DNA from 3 places in the Nonomuraea sp. NPDC052129 genome. Region 2 is predicted to be linked to each of the others. Evidence: riboswitches for the same ligand, from Rfam matches in the RefSeq annotation. Region 2 holds a riboswitch; each other region holds the start of a gene.
What was found. Region 2 has a riboswitch for cobalamin ahead of AB0L53_RS28590 (ABC transporter substrate-binding protein). Riboswitches for the same ligand answer to the same signal wherever they lie in the genome.
Positions count from the first base shown of each region.

Region 1 (9,485 bases), on a different contig from region 2:
CGCACGGTGTCGACGACGCTGAAGGCGAACTCCATGTGCATGGACTCGTCACGGAACACCCAGTTGGTGCCGGTGGCCAGCCCGCCGAGCAGGCCCCGAGACCGGAACCAGTATACGTAGGCGAACGCTCCGTAGAAGAACAGCCCTTCGATGCAGGCGGCGAAGCAGATCAGGTTGAGCAGGAACTGCCGCCGCTCGTCCGCGCTCTCCAGCTGCCGTAGGCCGTTGATCGAGTCGATCCACCGGAAGCAGAACTCCGCCTTGTCCCTGATGGACGGAATGTGCTCGACGGCGGCGAACGCCTTGACCCGTTCCTCCAGGTCAGGCAGGTACGTGTCGAGCAGCGTCAGGTAGAACTGCACGTGCACGGCCTCCTCGAACAGCTGCCTGCTGAGGTACAGCCGCGCTTCGGGGGCGTTGACGTGCTGATAGAGGTTGAGCACGAGGTTGTTGGCCACGATGGAGTCGCCGGTGGCGAAGAAGGCGACCAGCCGGTTGATCAGGTGGCGCTCCTGCGGCGTCATTCTGGCCAGGTCGGCGAGGTCGGAGTGCAGGTCCACCTCCTCGACGGTCCAGGTGTTGCGGATCGCGGCGCGATAGCGCTCGTAGAAGTCCGGGTAGCGCATGGGGCGCAGGGTCAGGTCCATGCCGGGGTCGAGCAGCATTGGGGGTCTCCGTTCGAGGGGGCTACTTTCGGGTGGACTACTACTGGCAGGCTTCGCAGGTTTCCGGGTTCTCCAAGGAGCAGGCGACGGCGTCGAGCGCGATCGTCGTCTGCGCGATCGTCGTCTGGGCGATCCGGGTGGCCGGGCGCGAGCGCAGGTAGTAGGTGGTCTTCAGGCCCTGCTTCCAGGCATAGGCGTACATCGACGACAGCTTGCCGATCGTCGGGCTGGCCATGAACAGGTTGAGCGACTGCGACTGGTCGATGTACGGCTGACGGGCCGCGGCCAGGTCGATGAGCGCCTTCTGCGGCAGCTCCCAGGCCGTCCGGTACAAGGTCTTGAGGTCATCGGGGATGCCCGCGATGTCCTGGACCGAGCCGTCCGCCCGCTTGAGGTCGTCGCGCATCCGCTGCGTCCACAGCCCGCGGGCCTGCAGGTCGGCCACCAGGTAGCGGTTGACCTGGAGGAACTCCCCCGACAGTGTCTCGCGCTTGAACACGTTGGACACCTGCGGCTCGATGCACTCGTAGCACCCGGCGATGGAGGCGATGGTCGCGGTCGGGGCGATGGCGACCATCAGCGAGTTGCGCAGCCCGGTCTCGGCGATCTTCGCGCGCAGCTCGTCCCAGCGTGGCGACACGGCGGCGGCGTAGTGGTCGGGGTGCAGGACGCCGCCCGCCGCCCTGGTCTCCTCGTACGACGGATGCCGGCCGCGCTCGACGGCCAGGTCGGCGGAGGTGTCGTAGGCCGCCAGGGCGATCTCCTCGGCGACGCGCGTCGACAGGCCCAGCGCCTCGGGCGAGTCGAACGGCAGCCGGAGCGCGAAGAAGACGTCGGCCAGGCCCATCACGCCGAGCCCGATCGGCCGCCAGCGCTTGTTGGCCGCCTCGGCCTCAGTGGTCGGGTAGAAGCCCAGGTCGATGGTCCGGTCCAGGAAACGTACCGCCGTACGGACGGTCGTGCGCAGCCGGGCCCAGTCGACGCCCTCGCCGGTCAGGTGGGCGGCGAGGTTGATCGAGCCGAGGTTGCACACCGCCGTCTCGCCGTCGCTGGTGACCTCGAGGATCTCGGTGCACAGGTTGGACAGGTGGATGACGTTCTCGGGCCGGGCCGTCTGGTTGGAGGTGCGGTTGGCGGCGTCCTTGAACGTCATCCAGCCGTTGCCGGTCTGGGCGAGGGTGCGCATCATCCGGCCGTAGAGGGTCCGGGCGGGCAGTTGCCGGGTGTAGCGGCCGTCGGCCTCGTAGGCGCGGTAGGCGCGGGTGAACGCCTCGCCGTACAGGTCGGTGAGGTCGGGGACCTCCTTGGGGTCGAACAGCGACCAGACCTCGTCGGCCTCCACCCGCCGCATGAACTCGTCCGGCACCCAGTTGGCCAGGTTGAGGTTGTGCGTACGCCGGGCGTCCTCGCCCGTGTTGTCGCGCAGCTCCAGGAACTCCTCGACGTCGGCGTGCCAGGTCTCCAGGTAGACACAGGCCGCGCCCTTGCGGCGCCCGCCCTGGTTGACGGCGGCGACGGAGGAGTCGAGCGTACGCAGCCAGGGCACGATGCCGTTGGAGTGCCCGTTGGTGCCCTTGATGAGGGATCCGCGCGAGCGCACCCGGGTCCACGCGATGCCGATGCCCCCGGCGTACTTCGACAGCCTGGCCACCTGCCCATAGCGGTCGTAGATCGACTCCAGCTCGTCGCGCGGCGAGTCGAGCAGGAAGCACGACGACAGCTGCGGCCGGCGCGAACCGGAGTTGAACAGTGTCGGCGAGCTTGGCAGGTACGACAGCGTGGACATGAGGCCGTACAGCTCGGCGGCCTCGGCGACCGTCTCCGACAACCCGCAGGCCACGCGGAGCAGGAAGTGCTGCGGCCGTTCGAGCACGGTCCGCGACTGCGGGTGCCGCAGCAGGTAGCGGTCGTAGACCGTACGCAACCCGAAATACTCGAAGCGGTCGTCCGCGTCGCCGGAGACGAGCGCGTCGAGCTCGGCGGCGTGCGCGCCGACGAAGGCGGCGAGCGAGTCCTGGATCAGCCCGGCGGCGTGGGTGGCGGCGATGGACTCGGAGAAGGTCCGCACGCCGTGCCCGGCCGCCTCGTCGGCGATCTCCTCGGCCAGGAGCCGGGCGGCGATCCGGGAATTGGCCGGATCGGTGATCACCCGGGCGGCGGCCTCCTCGATCGCCAGCCGCCGATCGACGGTTTTGGCGGTGGCCGACTGCCGATCGACCGTCGCCGGCTGCCGGCCGACGGTGGCCGGCTGGTGATCGGCCTCAATGATCTGCGTCACGTGCTCTCTCCTCGCGAGCTCATCCCCGTGAGGGCGCGTGAGAGCACGGCGGCCCTGGACTCCCCGGCCGCCGACGCCCCCGGCCCTCCCTCGAGGCCATGGACACTTCGATGGGCGGAGCCGGCTGGCTCCCCCAACGTCACCGGCAGGTCTTCGGGCTCGCGGGCATGGTCGATAGTTCCTACTGGCCGTCGCTTCCCGGAAATGTCCAGTGCTCGTGACGGCGGTCGTTCCCGCTCACCGCTGCGGGGCAGCCCCGGAATCGCACCGGGTTCCCTTTTGCTCCGCCCCGAGGGGCGAACCAGCGACGAGCAGAATCCTACATCTAGTGGCCCTGGGCGCAACTACCCCAGCATGTTGTGTCAGCGGTGTCGAGCATGCCTAGATCGCGGAGCACGGCCCTGGTCCTGCCGATCTCCGAGGCCAGCCACTGTTCGAAGTCGTCGCCGCTGAGCGGGATCGAGGTCCATCCCTCCGCCCGGCAGGCCGCCCGCCAGGAGGCGGACTCCGTGATCTCGTCACAGAGCCGGATGGCGACGGCCTTGCCGTCCTCGGACATCCCCTCGGGCCCCACGGCCGCGCACCAGTCGGCGAAGTCGACCCGCACGCCGCACTCCAGCAGGCTCGGCGCCTCGACGCCGTCCACCCGGCGCGCGCTGGAGACGGCCAGCACCCTGACCTGGCCCTTGCCGATGGCGCGGCGCCAGTCCGCGAGCGTGCCGGTCGCCGCGGCGGCCTTGCCACCGAGGAGCGCGGCCGTGGCCTCCTCGCTGCCGGGAAAGCCGGTGTAGTCGACCTGCCGGGTGTCGGCGCCGAGGCCCTTGGCGATCAGCCCGAACAGCAGGTGGTCGGGCTCGCCCTGCGGTCCGCCCGTCAGCGGCGTGCGGTCGGGGTGGGCGACCAGCTGCGCGCCGAACTGGTCGAAGGTGGCGAACTTGGAGTGAGCGGGCACCACCACCACCTCGATCTGGCCGGTGAGCCGGGCCAGCGGCGTGGCGGTGTCGAGCAGCGACAGCCCGTTGTTGAGCTCGGTCGCGGCCAGCGCGGGCAGCCCGGTGACGGTGATCCGGGTGACGGGCGGCGTGCCGGAAATCGGGAAACCGGCGTCGCGGGCGGTTTTGACGAGCGCCTTGGCGACGCGGGCCCAGCGTCCGGCGCCGGGGACGATCGCGAACCGGCCCGAGAGGCCGGCCGCGTTGACGGCACGTCCGCCGAGGCTCCCCTCCGTGCCACATCCTGTCGCGCAGGCCGCCACCGCCAGGCCGAGCGCGAAGAACCCCCGTCGGCGCATGGCGTCCTCCCCTCGCACCCCATAACTACCCCAGGTCACTGACACTTAACGCACTGTTACACATCTGGGTTGTCATTATCAGGGATCACGAAAAGTCGGGAAGAACTATGAAGTTTTCTCGCCCACACCGACGAGCAGGTACGACGGCAGCGAGGGCTCGCTGACCAGCCTGGGCCGGTCAGGACGCCAGTCAGGGGCGTGCACCAGGCCCGGCTCGACCAGCTCGAAGTCCCCGAAGAACGCCCGAATCTCCCTCGGCGTCCGGTCGGTGCCGGCCCCGGCCGAGGTGGGCCGGTGGAGCGGCGTGGCGCCCTCCTCGAACCGTCCCCGCGAGGTCGCGTGGGTGAGCACCAGGTAACTGCCGGGCGCCACCGCCTCGCGCAGCCTGGTCACCATCTTGCCCGGGTCGCGGGCGTCCGGGATGAAGTGCAGGATCGAGACCAGCAGCACGCCCACCGGCTCGTTCATGTCCAGGAAGCGGGACGCCTGCGCCAGCACCTCGTCGGGGTCGAGCAGATCGGCCTGGACGAAGACGGCCCGGCCCGCCTCCTCCAGCAGCGCCCTGGCGTGGGTGGCGACGACCGGGTCGCGATCGACGTAGACGACTTTCGCCTCCGGCGCCACCTCGTGCACGTTGCCCTGGGTCGGCAACCCGCTGCCCAGATCGAGGAACTGGCGGACGCCCGCGTCCGCCAGGTGGCGGACCGCGCGCTGGAGGAAGGCCCGGTTGGCACGCGCCAGCAGGACGGCTTGCGGGATCAGCGCCGCAAGCCGGTCGATCGCCTCGCGGTCGACGGCGTAGTTGTCTGTGCCGCCGAGCATGTAATCGTACATTCGTGCGAGATTTGGCGTTTGGCCATGAAACTCGGGCACAGTTTCGATCTTAAGTCCTGCCGGTCCACTTATCACGGGCTATGTGCCTATTGTGGCCGCCGGGTCGTAGCAGTTACTCGACTGTGACGCTCTTAGCCAAATTGCGTGGCTTATCCACATCGCGCTCGAGCGCCACGGCGGCGTGGTAGGCCAGCAGCTGCAGCGGGATCGTGAGCAGGATCGGGTCCAGCTCGATCTCGTTCTTCGGCACCACGATGACGTCGTCGGCCAGCTTGGCATCGGGTTCGCGGTGGCCCACCATGAGCACCTTGCCGCCGCGGGCGCGGATCTCGCCGAGCGTGGTGAGGTTCTTGTCGAGCAGTTCGTCATCGGGGACAATCGCCACCGTCGGCATCTCGGGGCCGATGAGGGCGAGCGGCCCGTGCTTGAGCTCGCTGGCCGGATAGGCCTCGGCGTGGACGTACGAGATCTCCTTGAGCTTCTGCGCGCCTTCGCGGGCCACCGGATAACCACGGACCCGGCCGACGAACATCATGCTCGGATAGTTCGCGTACTTCTTCGCCAGCTCGGCGATCTTGTCGCCCTGCGCCAGGATCTCCTCGATCTGGCCGGGCAGCCTGCGCAGGCCCTCGCAGACGCGGCGGCCGTCGGCGGGCGAGAGGTCGTGCACCCGGCCGAAGTGCAGCGCGAGCAGCGCGAACGCCAGCGACGTCGAGGTGAACGCCTTGGTCGAGGCGACTGAGACCTCGGGCCCGGCGTGCAGGTAGACGCCGCCGTCGACCTCGCGGGCGATGGCGCTGCCGACCGCGTTGACGATGCCGATGACCCGGCCGCCCTTGCGCTTGAGCTCCTGTACCGCCGCGAGCGTGTCGTAGGTCTCGCCTGACTGGCTGATCGCGACGTAGAGCGTGTCGGGGTCGACGACCGGGTTGCGGTAGCGGAACTCGCTGGCCGGCTCGGCGTCGGCCGGGATACGGGCCAGCTCCTCGATGAGCTGCGCGCCGATCTGGCCCGAGTAGTAGGCGGAGCCACAGCCGATGATCTTCACCCGGCGAAAGGAGCGGGTCTCGCGGGCGTCCATGTTCAGGCCGCCCAGGTGGGCGATGTGGAAGCGCTCGTCGAGGCGGCCGCTCATGGTGCGCGAGACCGTGTCGGGCTGCTCGGAGATCTCCTTGAGCAGGTAGTGCTCGTAGCCACCGGTGTCGTAGTGCCCGGCGTCCCAGTCTACGGTCAGCGGCTCCTTGGCGGTCTCGCGCGCGTCGCTGGCGAAGGTGTGGAACCCGTCGGCCTTGAGCACGGCCAGCTCGCCGTCCTCCAGGTGCACGACCTGGCGGGTGTAGCGGACGAGCGCGGCCACGTCGGAGGCGGCGAACATCTCCTTCTCGCCGATGCCGAGCACGATCGGGCTGCCGTTGCGGGCCACGACCACCTCGCCGGGCCGCTCACTGTCGACGACCGCGATGCCGTACGTGCCGACGATGCTCTTGAGCGCCTTGCGTACGGCCTCCTCCAGCGTGTCGGTCTCCTCGACCGTACGGGCGATCAGGTGCGCGAGCACCTCGGTGTCGGTCTCGGAGACGAACTCCGCCCCGTCGGCGGTCAGCTTGGCGCGCAGTTCGTCGGCGTTCTCGATGATGCCGTTGTGCACGACCGCGATCCGCTCGTCGGACGACAGGTGCGGGTGCGCGTTGACGTCGCTGGGCACGCCGTGCGTGGCCCACCGTGTGTGACCGATACCGAGGGCGCCCTTGAACCTGGGGGGTACGACCTTCGCCAGGTCGGCGACCCGGCCTTTGACCTTGCGTACCTTGAGCCCCTTGTTGGACACGACGACGCCGGCCGAGTCATAGCCTCGGTACTCCAGCCGTTGCAGCCCCTCCAGCAGGATGGGCGCCGCATCCTTCGACCCGACATAGGCCACGATTCCGCACATACGACGCTCTCCTCTGCTTTTGGGGCTTTTCTCAGCTTTTGTCCGCTTTTATCCGTACACGATCCTGCGCAGTTGCCGGAGCGACAGCTCCGGCGGCGCCACCCGGCGCCCGCGCAGTTCCGCGGCGACCCTGGGGAAGATCTCGTCGTTGGTCAGACCGCGAGACTTCAGCTCCCCGTGACGCCGCCGTACGAACTCCTCGACCGGCTCGGAGAAGTACGACAGCACGTCGGCCACCACGCGCGCCGCCTCACCGGGACCGAGACCACTGGTCCTGACGAGGTGGGCGACGAGGTCTTCGTAGGGATGCCGTGCCAGGGACACAGACGAGGACACTACGCAGCTGGGATGCGACACGCTAATATTCTGCCCGAAATCGGGCAGGATATTAGCTAAAGCACGGTCGACCGACCCCATCCCTTACCGAGACGGCGGCAGGCGAAGGCTCCGGCCAGCGCACCGAGGGCGATGAGGACGGCCGCGGGGCCCATCGTGGCGGCCACGTCGCCGCGCACGGCGGCCTGCAGCATGGTCGTCGCCCAGTAGCCCGGGGAGGCGGGCGCGATGGCCTGCGCCCATGACGGCATCAGCGCGTACGGCACCAGCGCCCCGCCCAGCGCGCTGACCGACAGGGCGCCGATGTTGCAGAGCGTGCTGAGCTCGCCATGGCTGCGTACCACCGCGGCGAGCGCCGTACCCACGCCGAGGAGGGCGAAGCACCAAGCGGCGACGGCCAGCCCGAGCGGCCAGAGCGGCCCTGCGGGCCGCATGCCCATCGCGAGGACCCCATAGACCAGCAGGACGACCTGCTGAACGACCAGGATGGCGAAGACCGGCAGGGTCTTGCCGATGATCAACTCTGGCATGCGCGCCCGAGTCGCCCTGATCCGATCCCAGGTGTGCCAGACACGCTCGGTCAGCACAGCGGTCGCCACATCGGCCATCGACAGCACCGAGAACATCACCAGCAGCCCGGTCACCACCTGCGCCGGCTGGCCGATCATGGACTTGAAGACCAGCATGAGCACCATCGGCATCACCAGGTAGCTGACCAGGTGAGCGGGGTCGCGCCTGCGCAGCAGCACGTTGTGCCCGACCAGCACCGCGATGCGATGGAGCGAGTCACGCGACATGGGACAACTCCTTGTAGAGGTCGTCGAGCGACGGCTGGCGGATGTCGATGCCGCGTACCGGCCGGTCGAGGCCGCGCAGCAGCTCGGCGAGCGTGGCCGTCGGGTCGGCCGTGGTGACGGCCAGCTCCTCGTCGTCGTCGAGAACCACCCGTACCTCACCCGGCAGGCCCTTGAGCAGCTCCTCGCCGGTGCCTCTGGCGATCACCCTGCCGCTCTTCGCGACCGCGATCGTGGCGGCCAACTCGGTCAGTTCGGGCAGGTAGTGGGTGGCGTACACGACCGTGGCGCCGTTCTCGGCCCGGCTGCGGACGGCCGCGAGAAGGGCGGCCCGCGTCTCGGGGTCGGCGCCCACAGTCGGCTCGTCGAGCAGCAGAACGGCGGGGTCGGCGACCAGCGCGGTAGCGGCCTGGGTACGGCGCTGCTGACCGCCGGACAGGACGCTCACCCGCCGGTCCAGCTCGTTCGTCAGCAGCATCTCCTCGGCGATCCGGTCGATGGCCTGCTTGAGCGCCTGGCGGCGCAGCCCCGCCAGGCCGCCGAAGAAACGCAGAGTCTCGCGGACGGTGACACTCGGGTAGAGCGCGAGCTGCTGCGGCGCGACACCCGCTCGGCCGTCGATCACCACATTTCCCGACTCGGGAGTGATGAGGCCCGAGGCGATCTCGAAGAAGGTCGTCTTGCCGGCGCCGTTGTGCCCGACCAGCCCCGCGATCTCTCCCGGCGCCACCTCCAGGCAGAAGCCGTCCAGCGCGGCCACCCCATTGAAGCTCTTGACCAGTCCCATCGCCTTGAGCATGTCCCCCGCCCCTCCCCGGTCTACCTTGTAGACTGCTCTACACTGTAGACTGAGGCGGTGCGGAAACTCAAGACCGAGCGGCAACCGGAGATCCTCGACGCCGCCCTCGCGATCGCCGACGAACGCGGACTCGACGCCCTGACCATGCGCGCGGTCGCCGAACGCCTCGGCCTGACTCCCATGGCCCTTTACGGATATTTCCGCAACAAGGATGAACTGCTGGACGGGCTCGTCGGGCGCCTGCTGACGACCCTCCCGGAAGGCTCGCCCGGCGAGTCGTGGGACCAGCGGCTGAGCGCGTTCGCCTGGGCCACCAGGAGGCTGGCGCGGGAGCATCCCAGCGTCTTCCCGCTGCTGTTCGCCCGGCCGTCGGTCACGCCCGACGCGGTACGGGTGGTGGACTGGATCTACCAGGCGCTGATCGACGCGGGAGTGCCTGATGCCGAGGTGCCGCGGATCGAGCGCATGGTCAGCACGTTCGTGCTCGGCTTCGCGACGTCCGAGGCGAACGGGCGCTTCTCGGCGGCCGGTCATGACGTCCGGTCACGCCGGGCC
Region 1 covers NZ_JBFAVX010000011.1:40,125-49,609, forward strand. Annotated here, with positions in the region: gene AB0L53_RS24385 (ribonucleotide-diphosphate reductase subunit beta) at 1-665, opposite strand, end outside; gene AB0L53_RS24390 (ribonucleoside-diphosphate reductase subunit alpha) at 706-2,943, opposite strand; cobalamin riboswitch at 3,070-3,264, opposite strand; gene AB0L53_RS24395 (tripartite tricarboxylate transporter substrate-binding protein) at 3,269-4,234, opposite strand; gene AB0L53_RS24400 (SAM-dependent methyltransferase) at 4,340-5,143, opposite strand; gene glmS (glutamine--fructose-6-phosphate transaminase (isomerizing)) at 5,181-7,001, opposite strand; gene AB0L53_RS24410 (hypothetical protein) at 7,050-7,325, opposite strand; gene AB0L53_RS24415 (ABC transporter permease) at 7,394-8,134, opposite strand; gene AB0L53_RS24420 (ABC transporter ATP-binding protein) at 8,124-8,930, opposite strand; gene AB0L53_RS24425 (TetR/AcrR family transcriptional regulator) at 8,988-9,485, shown strand, end outside.
Region 1: it holds a riboswitch for cobalamin, as region 2 does, so the genes downstream of both, AB0L53_RS24390 (ribonucleoside-diphosphate reductase subunit alpha) here and AB0L53_RS28590 (ABC transporter substrate-binding protein) in region 2, are expected to answer to the same signal.

Region 2 (9,485 bases):
TCCGGGCCGGCCGGGCCGTGTCGGCCTGCCCGGCCGTGGCGGCGGTCACATGGCGGTCTGCCGGCCCCGTAGCGGCGGTCATGTGGCGGTCTGCCGGGTCATGCGCAGGACCGCCACGAAGAACGGCGCGCCGACGAACATGGTGACCACCCCGATGGGCAGTTCGGCGGGGGCGATGACGGTGCGCGCGACCAGGTCGGCGAGCACGAGGAAGGCGGCGCCGCCGATCAGCGACAGCGGCAGCACGATCCGGTAGGAGCCGCCCGCCAGCCGCCTGACCACATGCGGAATGACGATGCCGACGAACCCGATGAGCCCGCTCACCGCCACTGCCGCAGCGGTGGCCAGGGAGGCGGCGAGCAGTACCGCCAGCCGTACCCGCCCGGCGCGGACGCCGAGGCTGGTGGCTTCCTCGTCCCCCACCGAGAGCACGTCCAGCATCCGCCCATGCGCGAGCAGCAGTACGGCCGAGACGGCGGCGTACGGCAGGACCAGCCAGAACTGGTCCCACCCGCCGCCCACGTCGCCCAGGATCCAGGAGTAGATGCGCTGCAACTGCTCGACCTTGAACTGCTGAATGAACGTCTGGATCGCGGTCAGGAACGAGGTGACGGCCACCCCCGCGAGCACCAGCGTGGCGGTGCCGCCCGAGCGCCCGGCGGTGTTGCCGAGCACGTACGCGAGAAACACCCCGCCGACCGCACCCGCGAAGGCGGCCACCGGGATGCCGACCGCTGGGGTCGGCACGAGCACGATGACCACAGTGGTGGTCAGCCCGGCTCCGGCCGCGGCGCCCAGCAGGTAGGGGTCGGCCAGCGGATTGCGGAACACCCCCTGGTAGCCGGCCCCCGCGATGGCCAGCAGCCCGCCGACCACGGCCGCCACCAGCACCCTGGGCAGCCGCAGCTCGAACAGCAGCCCCTGCTCCACGGGTGCCAGCCCCGAGTCCACGTGTACGTACGGCAGCCAGTCGAGCACCTGGAGCACCACCTGCCACGGCGAGATGTCGGCGGCCCCGCCGAGCAGCCCGGCGACCATGGAGACGGCGAGCACGGCCAGCGCGCCCGCCGTCCACATCGGTCTGGACCTCACTGGCGGGTGGCCGCCTTGCCGACGGCGTCACTGATGGTCTGCGCCAGGTCGACGACCCGCGGGCCCCAGCGCGAGGCGATGTCGTCGTCGAGCTGGATCACCTGGTCGCCCTTGACGGCCGACAGTCCCTTCCAGCCGGGGCGCTTGGCCAGCGTGTCCTTGCTCTGCTGGCAGCACTTCACATCCGCCAGGAAGATCAGGTCCGGGTCGGCCTGGGCGACGAACTCCGCCGACAGCTTGGGGTAGCCGCCCGCCGGGTCCGGCGCCTTGTCGGCGATGTTGGTGAGGCCGAACATGGCGTAGATCTGCCCGATGAACGTGCTGGACGTCGCCGCGTAGGGGGTCTGGTCGATTTCGTGGTAGTAGGTGAGCTTCTTGTCCTTGGGGGCGCTCGCCGAGAGCTTGTCGAGGGATGTCTTCATGCCTGTCACGACTTGTCCGGCCTTTTCGGTGTTTCCGGTGGCGGCGCCGAGGTCGGTGATCTCGTCGTACGCCTCGTCGAGCTTGGTGGCGGCGGGCTCCAGGAGGACCGGTACGTTCACCTTGCCCAGCTTGGCGACGATGCCGTCGATGTCGTTGGAGACGATCACCAGGTCGGGCTTCTGGGAGACGATGGCCTCGACGTTCGGCTTGAAGCCGGACAGGTCGGTCTTGGGGACACCGGCCGGGTAGTTGGACTGGTCGTCCACCGCGATGACCTGGGGGCCCGCGCCGATGGCGAAGAGCGTCTCGGTGTGGCTGGCGGAGAGCGAGACGATTCGCTCCGGCTTTTTGGCGATGCTGACCTTGCCGTTGCCCGCCTCGACCGTCACGGGGAAGGCGGCGGAGCTGGTCGAGCCGGTCGTACCGGTGGAGCCGGTGGGGCTCGCGGGTGACGGGGTGGTGGTAGTGCTGGTCTGACCACATCCGGCCAGAACAAGCGTTCCCAGCAGCGCGCCCGCGAAGGCCGTGCGTACGGGCCTCACGAGAAGTCCTTTCACACTGTCGGAACCGAGAGACCCGCTTGAGAGCGACGGATCACCCTTTTCCACGAGGGTTGATGACGTCAGCGCGGAGGCAGGCGACCTGGCTATGACAGTTGCGGGACAGCGCCGGACTCGCACCGGACTTCGCTGCAACTCTGCGCGTCGGACAGACGCTATCAATGCGCCAGATGGGCGTTAAGTCAAGGGGTGCCCAATTGGGCTTCCGCCTCAGCGATGATCTCTTGCAACCTGAGCCCGTGGGCCGCGTCCAGCGGGTGGCCACCGCCCTGGCGTACGGTCCGCGCGAACTCCTCGGCGATGGTCTCGAACGGATCGTCGTCATCACTGGGCAGCAGCGTCACGCTGCCCGTCCTGCCGTACACCGCGACGCTGGCGGGCGGCAGGTCGCCGGCGGCGGCCATGCACAGCGACGCCTCGCTGGCCGCGCCGCCCTCGTGATCGAGCAGCAGTCCGGTCCAGCCGAGCGGGTTGCCGTGCGCGCGCACGCCGGTCACCCGGCCGAGCGCGGCGTCGAGCAGGTCGACCACGTGCGGCCCGACGTCCAGGAGCGCCCCGCGCTCGAGCCGCCACGGGGTGCCGAAGAGGTGGCCGCCCAGCAGGACATTGGAGATGTTCGCGGCGTGACCGCCGAATGCCTCGATTTCCGCGCAGCGCGCCAGGAACTCCCTGACCTGCTTCATATAACGCATGCTGAGCACCATCTGGGAGGGCACACCGGCCTCACGCACGGCGTCGGCGAGCCGCCGCGCGTTCTCCAGCGAGTCGGCGAGCGGCTTCTCCAGCAACAGCGCCTTCCCGGCCTTCGCCGCGCGCACCCCCAATTCGGCCTGTACGCCCGGCGGCACGCAGAACGCCACGGCCTCGCACGCCTCGAACAACTCCTCGACCCGCTCGAACACCGGCGCCCCCAGCCGAGCGGCAGCCTCCGGGCGCCGGGCCCACACGCCGGCGAACCGGAGATGCGGGCTGTTGACCAGCATGGGCGCATGCGCGCGCTCCGCCCACGGCCCCGCCCCGACCAACCCGACCGACACCGGTTCCATTCATCCCCCTTGATCCGCCATAACCCTAATGCGGTTCCTAGGAATGTTCTGCGGGTATCCGGTCTTCCACTCCCCCGCAGGGTGTCCCCTCCAGGGGGCTCCTGCCACGACAGACCGACTTCCTCCGCACCCCGGCGCCCTCCAATTCTTCCTCGTCCCCGGAGGGGGTATTTCTCCCAAGGACCCCAGCCACGACAGACCGTCACAGGGATCGAGACAGTCGTGTGACGAACCACGCCGGGGAATCCCGATGGTCACCCCGCCGCGTCGCGCCATTGGCGCAGGGCGTGTTCAGGGCGGTGGGCCACCGTGCCGGAGTCAATGACGATGGTCTGTCCCGTGATGCATCGCGACTCACCCGAGGCGAGGAAGGCGACGAGGTCGGCCACGTCGTCCGGGGTGCAGGCCCAGGGCAGCAGCCGTTCGGCCGCCTTGTCGGCCAGCCGCTCCCGGCCGAGGGCCTGCGCGGCCGCATCGGTCAGGACCAGCGCGGGCGCGACGGCGTTGCAGCGGATGCCGCGCGAGCCGTACTTGGTGGCCACGTAGCGCACGAAACCGGTCAGCGCCGCCTTCGAGGTGCCGTACGCGACGTGCGCGACGTCGCCCAGCAGGCCAGAGACCGACGAAGTGACGACGAACGCGCCGCCGTCGGCCATCACAGGGGCCGCGTGCTTGACCATGAGCAGGCAGCCACGCAGGTTCACCGCCATCGTGCGGTCCCAGACGGCGACATCGAGGTCCTCAAGGTCGCGATCACGGCCGTAGGTACCGGGGTCGAGCGCGGCCGCATTGGAGTGGACGACGTCCAGGCGGCCGAACGAGGTGACCAGGTCGCCGATCGCCTCGGCCACCTGCTTCTCGTCCGACACGTCACAGACGAGCGCTGCGGCCGTGCCGCCCCTGGCGCGGATGGCGGTGGCGACCGACTTGGCGCCCGCCGCGCGCACGTCCAGGACGCCCACGCAGGCGCCCTCGGCGGCCAGGCGCGACGCGCACGCCGCACCGATGCCCGACCCCGCGCCCGTCACCAGGGCCACCCGCCCATCGAACCGACCCGGCGCGGCACTCACCACGTCACCTTCCCGTCAAAAAGGCCCGACGCCACGCTCACCACGCCACCCGCCCGCCAAACCGGGCCCAGCACGGCACTCACCACGTCACCCGCAGGGCCGTCAGTCCCCGGCCCACGATGGACTTGCGGTAGACGATGGGCTCGTCGGCGAGTCTGAGCGAGGGCAGGCGGCGGCCGAGCACGTCAAGCGCCGTCCGGAGCTGCAGCCGGCCGAGCGCGGCGCCCACGCAGAAGTGGATGCCGTAACCGAAGACCATGTGGGCGTCGGCGTTGGCCCGGTCGATGACGAACCGGTCCGGGTCGGGGAAGACGGTCTCGTCGTGGGCGGCGGAGTCGGTGGAGAGGAGCACCAACGACTTCTCCGGAATTATCACGTCGTGGAGTGAAATATCGGTGGTGGCGTACCGGAACGACCCGAGGGAGGCGCCGTCGATGCGCATGCACTCCTCGACCGCGTTCTGGATCAGCGGCGGCGCGACCGGCCAGGCGTCCTCGCGCAGCAGCCGCAGGACGCTGTTGGCGAGCTGGTTCGGCACGGTGTCGTTGCCGCCGAGCAGGATCGTGGAGATCAGCTCCACCACCTCGCGATGGCTGAGCTCGGAGCCGATCAGCGAGGTCATGAGCGAGGTGAAGTCGTCGCGTGGCTCCTTGGCGCGGCTCGCGACCAGCCGATCCACGTAATCCAGATAGGTCAGGAAACTGTCGGCCAGTTCGAGCTGGCGGTCTGGCGGCTGCGGCGACAGGAAGAGCTGGAACCAGTCCTTCACATGCGCCTGTACGAACCCCTCGTCCGACTCGGGCACCCCGATGAACCGGGCGGTCAGCTTGATCGACGGCTCGTGCCCGATCTCGGACACGAAGTCGGCCTCGCCCCTGGGCGCCACGCGGTCGAGCAGGTCCTCGTTGAGCCGCCGGAAGTGCTGCTCCATGGCCGAGACCGCCCGTGGCGTGAACGCCTTCGACACCGAACGCCGCAGCCTGGTGTGGTCGGGCGGATCGACGTTCGCCACGAAGCTGGACAGGAACGACCCATGCTCGCCCAGCCTTTCGCGCGTCTCACGGGTGAGGCTGCGGGAGATGGTCAGCGAGCCCTCCGAGGAGAACCGCCTCGGGTCGCCGTACGCCGCGCGCACGTCGGCGTGCCGGGTCAGCACATAGGCGCCGAGATGCTCGCTGCGGAACACCGGCCGCTCCCGGCGCAGCCTGCCGAGGAACTCGTACGGCGAGGCGACGTGCCAGTCCGAGCCGACGTCGAAGTCCTCGATCGCGTCCCCGATCGTGCCGTTGGTCGCGTCCTCGATCGTGCCGCCGGTCGTCCAGCCGGTCGTGCCGTCGGTCGCGTCCTTGAACGTCCCGTCGGTCGTGCCCTCGATCATGCGAAGATCCTCCGGGGATTGTCGACGAGCATCTGGTGGATCTGCTCCTCGGTGACGCCCCTCTTGCGCAGCTCGGGCAGGACGTCGCGGGAGATGTGCAGGAGGTGGTAGTTCGGGTGGCGCTGCCGTACGACCTCAGCGTCGAACCGATCGTTGAAGCAGTACGAGTCGTGACTTAGCACCATTTGGTCGGCGTGGCCGCGCGCGCACATCGTCGCCACGATCGACACCCGGTCCTCGAACGGCGAGAGCGTCTCGATGCCGAAGCGGTCCATGCCGAGGTAGGAGCCGTTCGCGGCCAATTCCTCCAGGTAGGCGACGTCGGTCGAGTCGCCCGCGTGCCCGATGACGACCCTGGTGAGGTCGACGCCGAACTCGCCGAGCACCCGCTGCTGATCCAGGCCGCCCCTGGAGGCGCTGTGGGAGTGGGTGGTGATGGGCACGCCCGTCTCCAGATGCGCCTCCGCGACCGCACGGAAGACCCGTTCGGTCCCCTTGGTCATGCCGAGATGGTCGGTGGCGCATTTGAGCATGCCCGCCTTGACCCCGGTCCGGCCGATTCCCTGAACGATGTCCCGTACGAAGAACTCCGCCAACCGATCAGGCCCGCCGAACAGCGAGCCGGGACCCCGGTTGCCGAAGTACGGGGGCAGGGCGTCGTAGGTGTAGAGGCCGGTGGCGGCGACGATGTTCACGCTGGTCAGCTCGGCCACCCGCTGGACGGCGGGGATATACCGGCCGAGCCCGATGACGGTCAGGTCCACGATCGTGTCGATGCCCTCGGCCCGGAGGTCGTCCAGTTTGGCCGCCGCCTCCCTCGCCCGCCGCTCGAGGTCCCACCCTTCCGGGATGTCCGGCCAGTTCCAGAGAATCTCCGGACTGAGCCCGAACACGTGCTCATGCATGAGCGTGGCGCCCAGCTCGCCCACCGGCCCTCTCACGGTCTCAGGCATGCGCGTCTCCCACCTGCGCCCCTCTCACTGCGGCGTCTCTCATCTGTAGGTCTGGGGCGCTCACACGCACGGGAACCTCGGGTGGTCGAACGGCCGGTTCACCTCTAGGTCGAGCCCGTCCGTCTGCTGGTACGGCGTGCCGGTGTAGAGGGCGTTGGCGTCGAAGTACGTGACGGTGAACGACAGGCGCGGCTGGTCACGGTGATTGGCGGGTGCTCCGTGCACGGTCAGGGCGTGATGCACGGTCGCGTCGCCCGCCGCGAGGTCGAGGGGCGGCGACAGCTCCAGTTGCTTGAGCCACGGGTGCTGGCTGAGCTGATCGTCACCCGTCCGGGTGAAGCTCCGCCCGAGCAGTCCGTACCGGTGCGAACCGCTGAAGAAGCGCAGCGACCCCATGTCCGCCGGTACGTCCACCAGCGCCAGCCAGACGGTCAGCATCGCCGAGCGGTCCATCGGCATCCACGGGAAGTCCTGGTGGAACTCGGTCGCCGCGTGCTCCCCGGGCTCTTTGACGAGCAGGTTCGTGACCTGCACGCGTACGGCCTCCACACCGTGCAGCAGCCGGGTCGCGTTCTCGCCCATGGCCGGGTTCAGGGCCAGCGTCCGAAACGCCTCGTCGCTCTCGGCGATGTCGCGCGACTGCCCGAACGCCTGGTCCACCAGTGTCCGCCGCTCCTTCGCGCGGGCTGCCAGGTAGCCGGTCGCCCGCTGCCTGAGCTCGGCCACGGCGCCGGGAGGCACGAGGGCAGGCAGCCGCACCCATCCGTGCTCGTGAAAGAAGCCCGCCTCGTCGTCCGACGCGGCGCGCACGGGGATCTCCATGTCCCACAGTCTTGCACCTGAGCAAGCGCTTGGTAAGTGCCCTTGCCCCTTCGGTCAACGCGTGTCCTCAAATACGGAAGGGGAACCATAAAACGGATACACGGCCATAAAAGTGGGCAGGGAACTCTTGTTCGTCGCGCGCGGGGGAGGCGTTCGACGTCCGCGATATGGGGGAGGAATCATGACCGTTGCCCAGTCTCGAGCGCGTTCGTCCAAAGAACTAACGATTGATCTGCCGATGATGAGCGTTCAGGTCCATCCCCCGGATCTGCGGATGCCGCACGTCGAGATGCCACATCTGGGGTTGCCGCGTCTAGGGCTACCGCGCCTTTCCCGGCGGGAGCTCGGTCACGCCGTCGACGTGGCACGGACGTTCCTTCCGCCGCCCGAGCGCCTCGCGTACTACGGCGCGCTCGGCGCGCTCGCGGCGTTCGGCGTGCTCGACTGGCCGGTGGCCGCCGCCATCGGCGCCGGTGCGCTGATCGCGCGGCGCGGACAGCAAGGGGAGAGCGGGACACCCGCCCGCGGTACGCAGGCGTCCCCGCCCGCCACCGCCCGCGCCACGACCTCCGGCGCCCGCGGCCGCGCCACGACCCCCGCCCGTGGTCGCGCCACGACGTCAGGCACCCGCAGCCGTGCCACGACCTCCGCCGCGCGCAGCCGCACCGCGACCGCCGCGACCGCCACGCCGAAGAGCGAAACCGAACAGAAGAGCGCCACCACGTCCAGGACCACCACCTCCAGGAGCGCCACCACACCGAAGAGCACCGCTGCCTCCCGGAGCTCGGCCGCACCCAAGAGCACCACCAGGTCCAGGACCACCGCCACACCAAAGAGCACCGCCTCGGGAGGGACCGCCACCTCGGGTCGGCGTACCGCTTCGGGCAGGCGCAGCACCTCCTCGACGAGCGCCGCCGCGACCACCGGCTCCTCGAAGAGGGCCTCCTCCCAGCGCAAAACGGCCTCCTCCACCACGTCACGGGGTGCTCGGGCGAGCACCACCGGGCGTGCGCGGTCGGGCCGGTGAGACCGGGTTGCCACGTGTACTGAGTAGCCTGCGCGCCGTTCGGACGGTTCCGCTGAGGGGACGACATGTGGCCGTTCTCCGCTGACACGGTCCTGAGCGTGCTCCCAGAGCCGGTACGGAGCATGCTCCCCCGCCCTCGCCGGATACAGAAGTGCGCGGGTGGCGTTCGCATCGAACTGCGGCACGTCGGCGGTCCCGGCACGGAGTCGGCCGCCCGCGTCCTCGAAGACCGGCTGCGCGCGGCCGGAGTGGACCGGGCCGAGGTGAACGGCGCGCTCGGCTGTGTGTTCGTGAGCTGCGACGCGGCCACGGCCGATCTGGACAAGCTCGCGACCATCGTCGACGAACTCGACGTGACCGGCATCGGCACCGGTGGTCCGGTGGCGCTCGACGGCGTGCAGCAGCAGGCCCGCGCCGCGATGAGCCTCGGCCTGCACGTCCTGGGCACCGGGCTCGCGCTGGCCGGCCGGGTCGCCCGCCTGCCGAGCCTGTCGCCGGCCGTACCCGCCGTCCTGTCGCTGGCCGAGCACACCCCGCGGATCCGGCGCGAGCTGGAGCGGTACATGAGCGTTCCCACCGCGGAGGCGGTGGTCGCGTCCACTCGCCTCGTCTCCCAGACGTTGGCGGTACGGCCCGTGTCGATGCTCGTCGACTCCGTCGCGGCGGCCATCCGCTTCGTCGACTCGTGCGCCGGGCGGCGGGCCTGGGAGCTGCGCGAGGAGGAGTTCGCCGACGCCGACGGGGCGTACCGGCACATCAAGGTCGCGGAGCGGCCTCGACCTGTTCCGCTGCCGCACGGGCCCGTCGAGCTGTACGCCAATGCCGCGAGCACCGCCACGGTGGTGACGCAGGCGGTCACCACCGTGGTGGGCGGCGGCCACGAGCGGGGGCTCTCCGTACTCATCACGGGGATCCCGAAGGCCGCGCACTTCGGCAGGGACGCCTTCACCAGCGTTCTCGCGCGCGCCCTGGCCAACCGCGGTGGAATGGTGCTCCACCGCCGCGCGCTGGGCCGTCTGGATCGCGTCGACACGGTCCTCCTCGACGCCGCCGCGCTGACCACGGGCGGGTGGACGATCGACGGCATCGTCCCGCTCGGCACAGACCATGGCGC
Region 2 covers NZ_JBFAVX010000014.1:43,354-52,838, forward strand. Annotated here, with positions in the region: gene AB0L53_RS28580 (ABC transporter ATP-binding protein) at 1-82, opposite strand, end outside; gene AB0L53_RS28585 (iron ABC transporter permease) at 79-1,077, opposite strand; gene AB0L53_RS28590 (ABC transporter substrate-binding protein) at 1,089-2,057, opposite strand; cobalamin riboswitch at 2,130-2,250, opposite strand; gene AB0L53_RS28595 (Gfo/Idh/MocA family oxidoreductase) at 2,258-3,121, opposite strand; gene AB0L53_RS28600 (SDR family oxidoreductase) at 3,376-4,191, opposite strand; gene AB0L53_RS28605 (cytochrome P450) at 4,271-5,569, opposite strand; gene AB0L53_RS28610 (phosphotriesterase-related protein) at 5,566-6,522, opposite strand; gene AB0L53_RS28615 (phytanoyl-CoA dioxygenase family protein) at 6,583-7,344, opposite strand; gene AB0L53_RS28620 (hypothetical protein) at 7,747-8,385, opposite strand; gene AB0L53_RS28625 (cation-translocating P-type ATPase) at 8,437-9,485, shown strand, end outside.

Region 3 (9,485 bases), on a different contig from region 2:
ATGGCTGGGACGGCCTGTCGGCGGAGTCGCGACGCGTACTGGAGGCGGCGGAGGTGCTCATGGGTGCCTCCCGCCAACTCGGCCTCGTGCCTCGGTCCGGTGCGGAGCGGGTGGCCTGGCCCTCGCCGCTGCTGCCCGCGCTGCCCGAGCTCATGGAGCGGTACGCCGATCGCCAGGTGTGCGTGCTGGCCAGCGGCGATCCGATGTTCTACGGCATCGGCACCACCCTGGTGCGGCTGCTCGGCGCGGCCCGGATCAGGGTGCTGCCGCATCTGTCGTCGCTGTCGCTGGCGTGCGCCCGGCTGGGGTGGCCGGTCGAGCAGGTGGATGTGGTCAGCCTGGTGGGCCGCCCTCTGGCCGCGCTGAACGCGGCGGTCCTTCCCGGGCGCCGGGTCCTGGTGCTGGGCGCCGGTCGGGACGCTCCGGCTCTGGTGGCGGGGCTGCTGGCCGGGCTCGGGTACGGTGCGAGCCCGATGACGGTCTTGTCGGACCTGGGCGCGGCGTCGGAGTCCGTCCGGACGGGAACGGCCGAGAAATGGGCGGAAATGGCCGTGACACGGGCGGAGGCCGAGCCGTTCGGACCGGAACAGGTGCCGTCCGGGCCGGAAGAGGCGCCATCATGGCCGCAGCAGGCGCCATCCGGTTCGGGACAGGCCCGGAACGCGCCGTCGGTGTTGCAGGTGATCGCGGTCGAGTGCGTCGCCGGACCTGGCGCCGAGCCGTTCGCTCGCGTGCCCGGACTGCCGGACACGGCCTTCGAGCATGACGGGCAGCTCACCAAGCGCGAGGTCCGGGCCGTCAGCCTGTCACGGCTGGCGCCGCTGCCCGGCGAACTGCTGTGGGACGTGGGCGCGGGCGCGGGCAGCATCGCCGTCGAATGGCTGCGCGCCCACCCGTCGAACGCCGCCGTGGCGGTCGAGAGCCGGGCCGATCGCGTCGCCGCCATCCGCCGCAACGCCGACCGGCTCGGGGTTCCCGCCCTGCGGGTCGTGGAGGGGCGAGCGCCGGTGGCGCTGGAGGGCCTGCCCGCGCCGGACGCGGTGTTCGTCGGCGGCGGCGCCACCGCGCCCGGAATGCTGGAGACCTGCTGGGCGGCGCTGCGGCCCGGCGGCAGGCTCGTGGTGAACGCCGTGACCTTGGAGTCGGAGTCCGTCGTCGCTGGATGGTACGCCCGGCTGGGCGGCGATCTGGTGCGCCTGTCCGTGCAGCGGGCCGCGCCCGTCGGCGGGTTCACCGGCTGGCGGGCCGCGATGCCGGTGACGGTGTGGTCGATCACCAGAAAGGACGTGTCGTGACCGTGTGGTCGATCGTCAGGGAGGACGTGCCGTGACCGTGTACTTCATCGGGGCGGGGCCCGGTGCCGCGGATCTGATCACGGTGCGGGGGTTGCGGCGGTTGGAATCGTCGCCGGTCTGCCTGTACGCGGGCTCGCTCGTACCCCGCGAACTGCTGGAGTTCTGCCCGGCGGGCGCCAGGCTGGTGGACACCGCGAACCTGACGCTCGACGAGATCGTCGCGGAGCTGACCGCCGCCCACGCCAAGGGCATGGACGTGGCGCGGCTGCACTCGGGGGACCCGTCGGTGTTCAGCGCGGTGGCCGAGCAGATGCGCAGGCTGGACGCGCTCGGCGTGCCGTACGAGGTGGTGCCGGGCGTTCCGGCGTTCGCGGCGGCGGCGGCCGCGCTGGGCAGGGAGTTGACCGTGCCCGGTGTCGGCCAGACGGTCATCCTGACCCGTACGTCGGCGCGGGCCACGCCGATGCCCGACGGCGAGGACCTGACCACGCTTGGTGCCAGCCGGGCCACGATGGTGCTGCACCTGGCCGTGCAGCGGATCGACGCGGTGGTGGCGGAGCTGCTGCCCTCCTACGGGCCGGACTGCCCGGTCGCGGTGGTGGCGCGGGCGAGCCGGGCCGATGAGGTCGTTCTGCGCGGCACGCTGACGGACATCGCCGAGCAGGTCCAGGAGGCGGGGATCCGCCGCACTGCGGTGATCGTCGTCGGCCGGGCGCTGTCGGCGACCCAGTTTCCCGACAGCCACCTGTACAGCGCGGAGCGGGAGCGATCATGCGACGGGACCTGATCGCGCTGCCCCTGTGGCAAGGAAGGCGGTGCCGCAGGGCGAGCGGCACAGCGCGGGCGCGCAGGATCGCGGCATGAGACGGGTTCTGATCCTGGGCGGCACGGCGGAGGCGCGGGCGCTGGCCGCCGAGCTGGCCGACATCCCGAGCGTGCACGTGGTGTCGTCGCTGGCCGGGCGGGTGACGAACCCGAGGCTGCCGGTCGGCGAGGTGCGTGCGGGCGGGTTCGGTGGGCCGGACGGGCTGGCCACGTGGCTGGCCGCCGAGCGGATCGACGCCGTGGTGGACGCCACCCACCCGTTCGCGGCGCGGATGACGGCTTCGGCGGCCGAGGCGTCGGTGCGCACGGGCGTGCCGCTCCTCGTCCTGCGCCGACCGGGCTGGCCGCAGGGACCGGACGACACCTGGCAGCGCGTCAGCTCCCTGGAGGCCGCCGCCACCCGCCTGGCCGAAGCCGCCACCGCCCGCCTGGCCATCGCCAAGCCGGTCGAGCTGGCCGAGCCGGCCGAGGGCACTGCCCAGCCGACCGGGCCGGTGCGGGTGTTCCTCACTACCGGGCGCCGGAGTCTGCCCGTCTTCAGTGGGCTGGCCGGGGTGTGGCTGCTGGCCAGGTCCGTCGATCCGCCCGAACCGCCGGTCCCGCCTCACGTACACGTACTGCTCGACCGCGGGCCCTACACGGTCGAGGGCGAGCTGGCCCTCATCCGCGAGCACCGTCTGGACGTGCTGGTCACCAAGGACAGCGGCGGCCAGCTCACGGCCGCCAAGCTCGTCGCGGCCCGCGAGCTGGGGCTACCGGTGATCATGGTGGACCGGCCGCCGCTGCCGACGGGTGTCCGCCTGGTGGAGACCGTGAACGCGGCGGCGCTCTGGGCTCAGGGGTAGCGGCGGGGGGTGTAGACGACGCCGCGAGCGGTGACCTGGGTCGTCGAGGAGCCGACGATCAGCAGGCAGCGCATGTCCACCTGGGCCGGGTCGAGCTCGCCGAGCGTGGTGACGGTGACGCTCTCCTGCGCGCCGCCGACGTCACGGCCGATCACCACGGGAGTGGCCGCGTCGCGATGCTCCAGCAGCAGGTCACGCGCGGCGGCGAGTTGCCAGGTACGGCTGCGCGAGGCCGGGTTGTACAGCGCCAGCACCAGGTCGGCCTTGGCCGCCGCGGTCAGCCGGTCGGCCACCACGTCCCACGGTTTGAGCAGGTCCGACAGCGACAGTACGCAGTAGTCGTGGCCGAGCGGCGCGCCCGCCCTGCTGGCCACCGCCTGCGCGGCCGTCAGACCGGGCACGATCCGCACCGGCACGTCGGGGAACCCGGCCGCCGCCTCCTCCAGCACCGCGCTCGCCATGGCGAACACCCCGGGATCGCCGGAAGACACCACGGCCACCCGCGCGCCCGCCGCGGCCAGCTCCAGCGCGTGCCTGGCGCGTTCGGCCTCCACCCGGTTGTCGGTACGGTGGCGGCGCTGGCGCGGGTTGGGCGCCACCCGGTCCACGTACGGGCCGTAGCCGACCAGGTCGGTGGCCGCGGCGAGGGCATCCTGCGCCTCCGGCGTGAGCCACGGCCGCCCGGCCGGGCCGAGGCCGACGACGGTCACCTCGCCGCGCCCCTCGGTCGACGAGGGCTCGGGGACGAAGGTGCGCTCGGCCGGGCTGGCGAGCAGGGCCAGCGAGAAGTACGGAACGCCGTCGGCGTCCACGTCCTTGAGCGGCGCGACGCGTTCGGCGCCCATGGTGGCGCGCTCGACGTACCAGGCGTCGTCCAGCCGCCCGGCCTCGGCCAGGGCGTCGCGGACCTTCTCGAACGTCCTGCCCAGCTTCAGCACCGCCGCCGAGTCGGTGCCGCGCAGCCGCTCGGCCAGCACTTCGGCGGGCAGCGTGCCGGGCAGTACGGTCAGCACTTCGTCCCGCTCCACCAGCGGCCGCCCCAGGACGGCGGAGGCGGCGCTGACCGAGGTCACGCCCGGCACCACCTCGGTCGGATAGCGGTGGGCCAGCCGCTTGTGCATGTGCATGTAGGAGCCGTAGAACAGCGGGTCGCCCTCGCTCAGCACGACCACGGTCCGGCCCGCGTCCAGGTGGGCGGCCAGCCGTTCGGCGCAGTCGGCGTAGAAGTCGTCCAGCGCGCCCTGGTAGCCGCCGGGGTGGTCGGTGGTCTCCGTGGTCAGCGGGTACAGCAGCAGCTCCTCGATCTGCCCCTCCCGCAGGTAAGGCAGGGCGATCGAGCGGGCGATGCTGCGGCCATGCCTGGCGGCGTGGTAGGCGATCACGTCCGCCTCGCCGATCAGCCGGGCCGTCTTGACCGTGACCAGCTCCGGGTCTCCCGGGCCCAGTCCGACCCCGTACAGCCGTCCCGTCATCGCCGTCACTCCGTCTCGTTCGCGATGGCGTTGACCGCCGCCGCCGTCATCGCACTGCCGCCGCGGCGTCCGTGCACCACCAGGTATTCCAGGTCGCTGTCGGCCAGGGCTCGCTTGGACTCGGCCGCGCCGATGAAGCCGACCGGCACGCCGAGCACCGCCGCCGGCCTGCCGGCCCCCTCGGCGACCAGTTCGAGCAGCCGGAACAGGGCGGTCGGGGCGTTGCCGATCGCCACCACGGCGCCGTCCAGCCGGTCGCGCCACAGCTCCAGGGCGGCGGCGCTGCGTGTGGTGCCGAGGCGTTCGGCCAGCTCCGGCACGCCTGGCTCGCCCAGAGTGCACACCACGTCGTTGTCGGTGGGCAGCCTGCGCCTGGTGACGCCGGAGGCGACCATCTGCGCGTCGCACAGCACGGGCGCGCCGCGCCGCAGCGCCTCGCGGGCCCGGACGACCACCGAAGGCGACCAGTCCAGGTCGGCGACGAGGTCGGTCATGCCACACGCGTGGATCATCCGCACCGCCACCTGGGCCACATCCGGGGGCATCCCGGTGAGATCGGCTTCGGCACGGATGGTCGCGAACGAACGCCGGTAGATCTCGGCCCCGTCGCGCAGGTAGTCGGTCACTGCTGCCTTTCCTCGTATCGGTCGAAGCCAGCCGCTATTACGGCAGCCGTTCCTCGTATCCGTCGGCGGTGGCCACCATCTGGACCACCCGGCCGCGGGGCAGCCCGCAGCGCCGCTCGCAACCGGCCCAGTGCACCGGCGTCGCAGCGGGCGCGTCCAGGGTCGCCACCCACCGCCGTACGTCCTCCTGCACGTCCGCGAGTGATTTGGCGCAGCCGGGACGTCCGGTGCAGGCGCTCACACCGACCCAGGGAGAGACCGGATCGGTCACCAGCCCTGCCGCGGACAGCTGCCGCACTGCCCGCTCGGCCGCGGCGGGGGACAGGTCCAGCAGGACGACCGTCCGCCACGGCGTCAGCCGCACCGGAACCGCCCCACCGTCGTCGGCGGTGTCGGCGACAGCGCGTACCTGAGCGGCGGACAGCCGACCGAGCGGCACCACGGCCTCCAGCGCCACGCGGCCGTCCCGCTGATCGACAGGTCCGGGGCGGTGGGCCGAGCAGGCAGGGGAGTCATCCGGTGCGGTCGTCGCTCGGTCATCCGCCACGCCCGCGTGGGCGGGACTGTCCGCCGAGCCCAGGTGGGCCGCGACCTGGGCAGGCACGTCGGCCACGCCGAGGTCGGTGGCGATCCGGGCAGGACCGTCCGCTAACTCCGCGATCCGCCACGCGCCCCGGTCACGATCGGAAAGCCCGCGCTCCCGCTCGTCGAGGAACGCTTCGGCGGCGGCGATCATCTGCCCGACCGCCGCGTCACGGGGCACGACAAGCCCGGTGTCCACGCCCGCCAGCAGCAGTGTCGCCGAGGCGTCACCGCCCGCCACCGCGCTGTGGGGCAGTGTCGCGCAGGCGTCACCGCCCGCGGCCGACGGCACGAGAGTGACATCAGCGGCCAGCTGCCGCATGTCACCCGTGCCGTCGTCCAGCGCGAACAGGAAGCGTCCTGGCAGCCCGGCCAGCCGGGCACGTGCACATAGAGCCAGGTCCAGGGCCTCTACCAGGGGTTGCGTGTCCACCAAACCCGAGGGACCACGGCCGCCGAGCGGCGAGGCGACGATGTTGCGTACCCGTTCGTGCGCGGCCGAGGGCAGCAGCCCGGTGGCGGCGATCCGTTCGGCGAAGGCGGCCGGCGCGCGCAGGCCGCGCACCTGTACGTTCGCCCGCGACGTGAGCTCGACCACCCCGGAGCCCAGCTCCGCCGCGCAGGCCGCCAGCTCGCGGAGCTGCCCGCCGGAGATCGCGCCGCCGGGCAGGCGGACCCGGGCCAGCGGGCCGTCGGCGGCGTCGTGCACCTGGAGCGCTCCCGGACAGGCGTCGGGCCGGACCCGTCCGGAAAAGTCGGCTATGGACACGATGAGGATGGTAACGCCACTTCTGGTGGAGGTTGCTCCTGCCGTAGGCTCCTGGGTAGGCGATGGCAAAGGGAGGAAGCCGGTGCGAATCCGGCGCGGTCCCGCCACTGTGACCGGGGAGCGAACCCCACCGCAGGCCACTGCCCGGCAACGGGTGGGAAGGCCGGGGTGAGCGCTGATCCGGGAGCCAGGAGACTCCTGCCGTCGCGACACCCACGACCGGGGCGAGGACCCCGAGGGAGGATCGCGCCGTGCCTGGCGACAGCCGTACCGTCCTGCTGCTCTCCACCTCCGACACCGACCTGCTGAGCGCGCGTGCCTGTGGCGCCGCCTACCGCCTGGGCAACCCCGCCCGGCTCGCCCCCGAAGATCTGCCTGGCCTGCTGGAGGGAGCCGACCTGGTCGTCGTACGGCTGCTCGGCGGTCGCCGCGCCTGGCAGGAGGGGCTCGACGCGCTGCTGGCCGGGCCCCGTCCGGTCGTGGTGCTGGGCGGCGAGCAGGCGCCGGACGCGGAGCTGATGGAGCTGTCCACGGTGCGCGGCGGCGTCTGCGCCGACGCGCACGCGTACCTGGCGCACGGCGGGCCCGCCAACCTGACCGAGCTGCACGCCTTCCTGTCCGACACCGTCCTGCTGACCGGGCGCGGGTTCGCGCCGCCGGAGCCCACCCCGTCCTGGGGGCGGCTGGAGCGCGAGGCACGGTCACACGAGGGGCCCGTGATCGGGGTGCTCTACTACCGGGCGCACCACATGGCGGGCAACACGGCCTTCGTCGAGACGCTCTGCGCCGCCGTCGAGGACGCGGGCGGGCGGGCGCTGCCGGTGTTCTGCTCCTCGTTGCGCACCGCTGAACCCGAGCTGCTGGACACCCTGCGGGCCGCCGACGCGCTGGTGGTGACCGTGCTGGCGGCGGGCGGCTCGCGTCCCGCGACAGCGGGCGCGGGCGGGGACGACGAGGCGTGGGACGTGGGCGCGCTGGCCGCGCTCGACGTGCCGATCCTGCAGGGCTTGTGCCTGACCACCTCCAGGCAGGCGTGGGAGGACAACGACGACGGCCTGTCGCCGCTGGACGCCGCCTCGCAGGTGGCCATCCCCGAGTTCGACGGGCGGATCATCACCGTGCCGTTCTCCTTCAAGGAGATCGATCCGGACGGGCTGACCGTCTACGTCGCCGACCCCGAGCGGGCCGCGCGGGTGGCGGGCATCGCCGTACGCCACGGGCTGCTGCGCCACACCCCACCCGGCGGTCGGCGGCTGGTGGTGATGCTGTCGGCGTACCCGACCAAGCACTCGCGCGTCGGCAACGCCGTCGGCCTGGACACCCCCGCCAGCACCGTACGGCTGCTGGCCCGGCTCGCCGAAGCGGGCTACGACCTGGGCGAGGGCTTCCCCGGCGTGGCCGAGCAGGACGGCGACGCGCTCATCCACGCGCTCATCGCCGCGGGCGGCCAGGACCAGGACTGGCTGACCGAGGAGCACCTGGCGGGCAATCCGGTACGCATCTCCGCCGCCTCCTACGAACGCTGGTACCGCACGCTCCCCGACGGCCTGCGCACCGGGATCGAGCGGCACTGGGGAGCCCCGCCCGGCGAGCTGTTCGTCCATGACGGCGACATCGTCCTGGCGGCGCTGCGCGCCGGGAACGTGGTGGTCATGGTCCAGCCGCCGCGCGGCTTCGGCGACAACCCGATCGCCATCTACCACGACCCCGACCTGCCGCCCAGCCACCACTACCTGGCCGCCTACCGCTGGCTGTCGGCCGAGTTCGGCGCGCACGCGATGGTGCACGTGGGCAAGCACGGCAACCTGGAATGGCTGCCGGGCAAGTCGGCGGGCATGTCCGCCTCGTGCGGGACCGACGCGGCCATCGGCGACCTGCCGCTGATCTACCCGTTCCTGGTGAACGACCCGGGCGAGGGCACCCAGGCCAAGCGGCGGGCGCACGCGGTGCTGGTGGACCACATGGTGCCGCCGATGGCGCGGGCGGAGACGTACGGCGACATCGCCCGGCTGGAACAGCTCCTGGACGAGCACGCCACCATCGCCGCCATGGACCCGGCCAAACTGCCCGCGATCCGCGCCCAGATCTGGACACTGATCCAGGCCGCCCGTCTCGACCACGACCTCGGGCTGGCCGATCGGCCGCACGACACCGAGTTCGACGACTTCATCCTGCACGTGGACGGCTGGCTCTGCGAGGTGAAGGACGCGCAGATCCGCGACGGCCTCCACGTGCTCGGCCAGGCGCCGACCGGGCAGGTCAGGGTGGACCTGGTGCTGGCCATGCTGCGCGCCAGGCAGATGTGGTCGGGCCGCGAGACCCTGCCCGGCTTACGTGAGGCGCTCGGCCTGGCCGAGGACGGCACGGCGGGGTTGGCTGAGATGGACCGGGCCGAGGCGACCGCTCGCGCCCTGGTCGAGGCGATGGAGGAGCGAGGCTGGGCGCCGGAGGCGGCCGAGGAGGTGGCGCAGGAGATCGCGGAGAAGGTCGCGGAGGAGGTCGCCCACGCGCTGCCCGCCGATCGGCGCGAGCTCGTCACGCGGGTGCTCGCGTTCGCCGCCACCGAAGTGGTCCCGCGTCTGGCCCGGACGACCGACGAGCTCGACCACGTCCTGCACGCCCTGAACGGCGGCTACGTGCCCGCCGGGCCGAGCGGCTCGCCGCTGCGCGGCCTGATCAACGTGCTGCCGACCGGCCGCAACTTCTACTCCGTCGATCCCCGCGCGGTGCCCAGCCGCCTGGCCTGGGAGACCGGCCAGGCGATGGCCGAATCACTGCTGGAGCGCTACCGCGCCGACACCGGCGACTGGCCGCGCTCGGTGGGGCTGTCCGTCTGGGGCACCAGCGCCATGCGTACGGCCGGCGACGACGTGGCCGAGGTGCTGGCCCTGCTCGGCATCCGCCCCGCATGGGACGAGGCGTCCCGCCGGGTCACGAACCTGGAGCCGATCCCGCTGGCCGAGCTGGGCCGGCCGCGCGTCGACGTGACCGTCCGCATCAGTGGCTTCTTCCGCGACGCGTTCCCGCACGTGGTGGCCATGCTGGACGACGCCGTACGGCTGGCCGCCGGG
Region 3 covers NZ_JBFAVX010000051.1:29,071-38,555, reverse strand. Annotated here, with positions in the region: gene cbiE (precorrin-6y C5,15-methyltransferase (decarboxylating) subunit CbiE) at 1-1,295, shown strand, start outside; gene cobM (precorrin-4 C(11)-methyltransferase) at 1,327-2,082, shown strand; gene AB0L53_RS55505 (cobalt-precorrin-6A reductase) at 2,156-2,965, shown strand; gene AB0L53_RS55500 (precorrin-2 C(20)-methyltransferase) at 2,956-4,437, opposite strand; gene AB0L53_RS55495 (precorrin-8X methylmutase) at 4,443-5,063, opposite strand; gene cobG (precorrin-3B synthase) at 5,101-6,414, opposite strand; cobalamin riboswitch at 6,443-6,631, shown strand; gene cobN (cobaltochelatase subunit CobN) at 6,666-9,485, shown strand, end outside.
Region 3: it holds a riboswitch for cobalamin, as region 2 does, so the genes downstream of both, cobN (cobaltochelatase subunit CobN) here and AB0L53_RS28590 (ABC transporter substrate-binding protein) in region 2, are expected to answer to the same signal.